Regions from separate parts of the Paraburkholderia sp. MPAMCS5 genome, predicted to be linked through region 1. Evidence: riboswitches for the same ligand, from Rfam matches in the RefSeq annotation. Region 1 holds a riboswitch; the other holds the start of a gene.

The links. A riboswitch is a leader RNA that binds a small molecule or an ion and turns the genes downstream of it on or off. The one in region 1 is predicted to bind thiamine pyrophosphate.
Region 2: another riboswitch for thiamine pyrophosphate. It lies ahead of thiC (phosphomethylpyrimidine synthase ThiC); the one in region 1 lies ahead of VOM14_RS25900 (FAD-dependent oxidoreductase).

The regions. Positions count from the first base shown of each region.
Region 1 covers NZ_JAYXBK010000015.1:81,192-84,595, reverse strand. The annotation lists gene VOM14_RS25905 (ABC transporter ATP-binding protein/permease) at 1-1,183, opposite strand, end outside; TPP riboswitch at 1,534-1,657, shown strand; gene VOM14_RS25900 (FAD-dependent oxidoreductase) at 1,876-3,006, shown strand; gene thiS (sulfur carrier protein ThiS) at 3,076-3,273, shown strand; gene VOM14_RS25890 (thiazole synthase) at 3,307-3,404, shown strand, end outside.
Region 2 covers NZ_JAYXBK010000003.1:551,348-554,751, reverse strand. The annotation lists gene thiC (phosphomethylpyrimidine synthase ThiC) at 1-1,752, opposite strand, end outside; TPP riboswitch at 1,892-2,010, opposite strand; gene rnk (nucleoside diphosphate kinase regulator) at 2,109-2,519, opposite strand.

The DNA.
Region 1 (3,404 bases):
GGCTGCCGTTCGGCAGCGCGAGCTGGAGGCCGTCGGTGGAAAGCTTGTCGGCATCGACGAAATGCAGGTTGATGCCGCCGTGCTCGGTGGCCGGCGAGACCGATTCCTTCAGACGCGGCGCATGCACGACGCGCTTGAATTCGCGCAACCGGTTGACGGTGGCGCGCCACTCGACAAGCGTGGAGTAACTGTTGATGAACCACGAAAACGAATCGCTGACGGTGCCGAACGCGCTGGAAATCTGCATCAGCACGCCGAACGTGAAGGCGCCGGCGAAGTAGCGCGGCGCGGCGACCACGAGCGGGAAGATGATCGCAATCTGGCCATAGAAGCTCAGCACGAATGTGAGCCGCTTGGTGTACTTCATGACCTGCCACCAGTTGTCGCGGATGCGGCCGAACAGCGTGTGCGCGTTGTGCTTCTCCGTGTCCATGCCGTTGTAGAACGCGATCTGCTCGGCGTTCTCACGCAGACGAATCAGGCCGAAACGGAAATCCGCCTCGACTTTCTGCGCCTGATAATTGATCGGCACGAGCGGATGGCCGACTTTCTGGATCACGAGCGATCCGACCACCGCGTACAGCGCGGCGGCCCACACCATGTAGCCCGGAATGTGCAGCGGCATGCCGCCGAGCGTGATGGTCAGCGCGCCGGCGAGCGACCACAGGATCGTGATGAACGACACCAGCGTGACGACGGTGGACAGCAAATCGAGCGTGAGGGACAGCGTGCTGGTGGCGAAGGATTGCAGGTCGTCGCTGATCCGCTGGTCGGGGTTGTCGGCGAGACGGTCGCGTTCGATCCGGTAGAACGCGCTGTCGTGCAGCCATTCGTTCAGATAGCGCGTGGTGAGCCACTGGCGCCAGCGGAAGCCGAGCATCTGCCGCAAATATCGGCCATACACCGCGAGGATGATGAAACCGAACGCGAGCCCGGAAAAGATCATCAGGAGATGCGGGAAGTCATGCACGTTCTTGGTTTGCAGCGCGTTGTAGAAGTCCGCGCTCCAGCGGTTCAGGCGGACGTTGATCCACACCACCATGAGATTCATCACGATGATCGCGATGAGCAGCCCCCATGCTGTTTTCCGTTCTTCGGAGACCCAGTAGGGCTTGATCAGGCTCCACGCGGAGACTTTCTCGTCGGGCGGCAGCGCGGGGCTGACTGAAGTGTTCGTTGTCATGAGCGTCCTGAAGAAATGTCGACCCGTCCGGGGGCGGGCCCATTCGGGAAGGCGTCCACGGCGGGGTGGTCGTGCGCGGGCGGGCGCGGCGCGCGACACATCCGACGCAATCGAGACCCGGCGGGCGAACGCCGATTCTGGCGCGCAGCCCTTAAGCCAGAATTAATTATCGCCGCATGCGCCGTGGTTTATGTCGCCAAACGCCGCGTTTTGGCGGCATCTTCTGCTGGCATTGTGCCAGAGCGCCGCATCGGCCCCTATCGGACAAAAGGTGGTGCCGGATCAAGACCCGCGCGACACGGCGAGCCGCTCGTTTGCGAGCGCCGCGCCTTTTATGGTCTAATGACCTTTCGACGAAACAGGGGTGCTTCGCACTTGAGCGGCGTGATTTTCACACTGCGGCAGCGAGGCTGAGAGAGACCCTTTGCACCCGATCCGGGTAATACCGGCGCGGGAAGTTTCCGGAAGCAGCAGTCTTCCATTCCCCGCCGGGCGGCGTACTTCATAGAAGCACGCACATTGCCTGGCCGGCCTGACCCGCCGGTTTCGTCCTGGGTACGCGCTTCTTGCTGGCCGTACGGAAAGGACTCGATGACCGCCTATTCTTCAGTTATGTGTTTTTCTCCCTGTCACGTCGCCCGTGGCGCGCGCGGCTTTGCTTTTGCCGGTCGCATGGGCTCGGAGCGCACGCCATGACCCGTGCCGCGCAACCCGATTTCGCCGTGCTCGGCGGCGGCCTGTGCGGACGTCTGGTCGCCTGGCGGCTCGCGGGGCTCGGGCATCGTGTGGCGCTGTATGAGCGCGGCGACGCAGCCGGTTCGCAGGCCGCCGCGTGGGTCGCCGCCGCCATGCTCGCGCCGCTCGCCGAGGCCGCCAGTGCCGAACTCCTGATCACGCGGCTGGGCGCGACGTCGCTCGATACCTGGCCGCAAGTGCTGGCCGAGTTGCCCGAACCGGTGTTTTTTCAGCGCAATGGCACGCTCGTCGTGTGGCATCACGCCGATCGCACCGAGGCGCCGCTGTTCGAGCGGCGCGTGCGCTCCAATGCGCCGGCCGAGTTGCTGGACGGCGGCTTCGTGACGCTGGCCGGCGCGCAGCTCGGCGCCGCCGAGCCCGCGCTGGCGGGGCGCTTCAACCAGGGCTGGCTGCTGCCGCGCGAAGGCCAGCTGGACAACCGCCAGGTGCTTCGCGCGCTGGCGGCGGGTCTCGCGCAGCGCGGCGTGGAAACGCACTGGAATACACCTATCGACGACCGCGCGCTGCCGTCGGCGCGCGTCACCATCGACTGCCGGGGTCTCGGCGCCAAGCCCGTGCTGTCCACGCTGCGCGGCATTCGCGGCGAAGTCGCCCGCGTGCACGCGCCGGGCATCGAGCTGACGCGGCCGGTGCGGCTTCTGCATCCGCGCTACCCGTTGTATATCGCGCCGAAGCAGGACGACCTCTATGTGATCGGCGCCACCGAAGTGGAAGGCGAGGACATGTCGCCCGTCAGCGTGCGCTCGGCGCTGGAGTTGCTGAGCGCGGCGTTTTCGGTGCATCCCGGCTTTGGCGAGGCGCGCATCCTCGAACTGAATTCGCAGTGCCGCCCGACGTTGCCGGATCACCGGCCCGCGTTGCTGTGGGACGGCGCGCAAACCCTGCGGGTGAACGGGCTTTACCGGCACGGCTACATGATCGTGCCCGAAGTCGCCGACGAAGCCGTGCGCTTCGCCGCGGCGCTGCTCGACGGGCGCATCGGCGACGCCGACGCGTGCGCGGACTGGCGGCGCGGCGCGCGCTGGAGCGAGCTTTTCCAGCAGGACTGCGCGCGGGAGCCGGCATGAGCGCCGCGGCGTGGAGCGGCGCCTTGGGCGCTCGCGTTTTAGCCATCGATTGAACCGTATTCGAACACCATGGACATTCATATCAATCAGAAGCCGTTGTCGCTGCCCGACGGCGCGACTGTCGCCGATGCACTCGCCGCGTACGGCGCGCGTCCGCCGTTCGCGGTCGCGCTGAACGGCGATTTCGTCGCGCGCACGCAGCATGCGGCGCGCGCGCTGCAGCCGGGCGACAAGCTCGATGTCGTGCAACCCGTGGCCGGCGGCTAAGCGCCACGCCTTGCCGGAGAACCCATGATGCAAATGACTTCCTCCCAAACCGCCGACGCGCTCACGCTCTACGGCCAATCTTTCGCGAGCCGCGTGCTGCTCGGCACGTCGCGCTATCCGTCGCTGCAGTC
Region 2 (3,404 bases), on a different contig from region 1:
CGCCGAGTCCTTCGGCAGCGTTTCGTCGTGGAATTCGCGCGCCTTGTCCGGGTCGAGACCGAGGTTGAACTGGTCTTCCCAGCGGAATTCGAAGCGCGCTTTCGACAGTGCATTGTCACGCACCTGCGCGCCCGGATGGCCCTTCGCCAGATCGGCGGCGTGCGCGGCGAGCTTGTACGTGATGATGCCGGTCTTCACGTCGTCCTTGTTCGGCAAGCCGAGGTGTTCCTTCGGCGTGACGTAGCAGAGCATGGCCGTGCCGAACCAGCCAATCATCGCAGCACCGATGCCCGACGTAATGTGGTCGTAGCCCGGCGCGATATCGGTGGTGAGCGGCCCGAGCGTGTAGAACGGCGCTTCGTCGCACCATTCCAGTTGCAGGTCCATGTTCTCCTTGATCAATTGCATCGGCACGTGGCCGGGGCCTTCGATCATCGTCTGCACGTCGTGCTTCCATGCGATCTGCGTGAGTTCGCCGAGCGTTTTCAGTTCGCCGAGTTGCGCTTCGTCGTTCGCGTCGTAGATCGAGCCGGGGCGCAGGCCGTCGCCGAGCGAGAAGGCCACGTCATACGCCTTCATGATTTCGCAGATGTCTTCGAAATGCTCGTACAGGAAGCTTTCCTTGTGATGCGCGAGACACCACTTCGCCATGATCGAGCCGCCGCGCGACACGATGCCGGTCATGCGCTTCGCGGTGAGCGGCACATATTGCAGGCGCACGCCCGCATGGATCGTGAAGTAGTCGACGCCCTGTTCGGCCTGTTCGATCAGCGTGTCGCGGAAAATTTCCCACGTCAGGTCTTCGGCCTTACCGTTGACCTTTTCGAGCGCCTGATAGATCGGCACCGTGCCGATCGGCACCGGCGAATTGCGGATGATCCACTCGCGCGTTTCGTGGATGTGCTTGCCGGTCGAGAGGTCCATCACCGTGTCGCCGCCCCAGCGGATCGCCCACGTCATCTTGTCGACTTCCTCGCCGATCGACGACGTCACCGCCGAATTGCCGATGTTCGCGTTGACCTTCACGAGGAAGTTCCGGCCGATGATCATCGGCTCGCTTTCCGGGTGATTGATGTTGTTCGGAATGATCGCGCGGCCGCGCGCGACTTCCTCGCGCACGAATTCAGGCGTGATTTCGGTGAGCCCGTTCGGACCGAACGCGCTCGCGCCGAATGCCTGGCCCGGATGCTGGCGGCCCATCATCGCGGCGAGCTTCTCGCCGTTCGGGCCGCTCGTCTTGAGGCTCTCCAGATACTCGGCGCGGCGCTGGTTCTCGCGAATCGCGATGTATTCCATTTCCGGCGTGATGATGCCTTGCTTCGCGTAGTGCATCTGCGAGACGTTCTTGCCGGCGATCGCGCGGCGCGGCGTGCGATGCAGGCCCTGGAAGCGCAGCTCGGCGGTGGCGGCGTCGGCGGCGCGCTCGCGGCCGTAGTCGCTCGTGAGGCCGGCGAGCGCTTCGGTGTCGCCGCGTTCCTCGATCCAGCGCTGACGCAGCGCGGGCAAGCCGGCGCGGATGTCGATCTTCGCTTCGGGATCGGAGTACGGGCCCGACGTATCGTAGACATACACCGGCGGATTCTTTTCGCCGCCGAAGCTGTCAGGCGTATCGGCCTGGGTGATTTCGCGCATCGGCACGCGGATGTCGGGCCGCGAGCCTGTCACATAGATCTTGCGGGAGTTCGGCAGCGGTGCGACCGCGGCTTCATCGACGTGGGCGTCGGCGGAAATGAATTTTGGATTGGCGTTCATGCGTATCTCCTGTGTCGACCGGAGTTCGCATTTCAATGCGAGACGCCGGTCCCATGCAAAGCAAGCAATGTGGGGCGGCTAAGCAGGAGACGAGATGGAAGTGGTCGGAAGTCGCGAGAGGTGAGGCGGTGGAGCTGGAGTGCGAAATCCGTACGCTTCCCTGCGCTGGCATTATCCAGATCAGGTTCAAAGGGTATTTCTCACCCACGCGGCACGGACCTCCAACCCCCGTGCTACGCAGGACCCCCGCGTTAGCAGCGCACACGATACCCTGGGCAGCCGCAGCTTGGCAACCGGTTTGCGCCCGAGCATCCGTCCCTCCCGGCCGGGCGCCTTACAGGGCGCTGCGGGTTGGCTTACAGCGTGAAATCGTCGGCGGCTTCGGGTTGATACAGGATTTTCTCGAGCTTCAGCACTTTTTCGTCGCCGCTCGGCGGCGTGAAGCGAATCTGCTCGCCGCGTTTCGCGCCGAGCAGCGCGAGGCCGACCGGCGAAAACACATTCAGGCGGCCGTGCGCAAAGTCGGCGTCGGTCGGATAGACGACGGTCCAGGTCATCTGCTCGCCGCTCTTTTCGTCGACGAGCGTGGCCTGCGAATTCATCGTCACCACGTTGGCCGGGATCTCGCGCGAGTCCACGATCACGGCGCGTTCCAGCACGTCGTCGAGCATGTCCTGCAAGCGCGCGTCGGCGCCCGGCGCGGCGGCATGCTTCTCAAGACGGGCGACGTCGAGTTCGGTGAGGAAACACTGCTTGGTCCTTTTCACGGCGGATACTCCAGTTCGATCTGCAATCAATCAGCGGAAGGTGGTGGGAAAGCTGCGCGGCAGCGCGTGCGGATGTGATCGGCCCGGCGTCCCGAGAAATCCCCTGAGGGGACGACGCGGCTGCGGGCAACGAGCGAACTGCGTCAGATGGGGCGCCGGGCGGCGGGGAGCGGAAGCGTTCTTGGCGGAAGCGTTCGCGACGTCGCGCCGGCCGATCGCGGCGCGAACTGCACGCGCGCGCGGGCGGCTGCGCGGCGAGGGCGCAAGCGGGCGAGGGCACGTGAACTCGAGAAACGCATCGGGCGGCAGGCAGTGATGGACGGAACGTGAGCGGCGCGCGCTGTGCCCGGCGAAACGGATGAGGCGAGCAGAGCAGCGCGGATGGATACGGACATGGTAGCACGGCGTCTTCCGCTGGCCCGCGCGCTGGGCGAACGTCGCGTGGGTGGGGCGTGTGTCGTGTGTGTGTCGGGCGCGTGTGCCGGAAAAAGCCGCGTCGGGCCGTCACGACCGGCTCGGCGCCCTGCAAAAGAAGCTCGCCAATTCCGACGAACCCGCGCCGTTCGCCGGCCGCTTTGCGCCGCTTCATCGCCACGTCTTGCGCCGATGTCAATGCGAAGAATTGGGGCAAAAAGCGAATGCGCGGTTCGCCGGCGTTTGTGTTGCAACCGCACCAAAAGTTACGATTCTTTCGCCTGGCGCGGTGGGCGCTTACTGCATAATGCGATGCGCGTCCGGCAGTCGGCGCGTGTCAGCCGCAGGTCGATTCGACCGCCGCGGCGTTGCAGTCTGATTCTGGCTTTCTCCGTTAGCCAACCCTCGTCCTTCGCTCCACCATCATGTCCGCCAGCCTCGCCCGTCAGACCGCATCGCCGATGCGGTGTC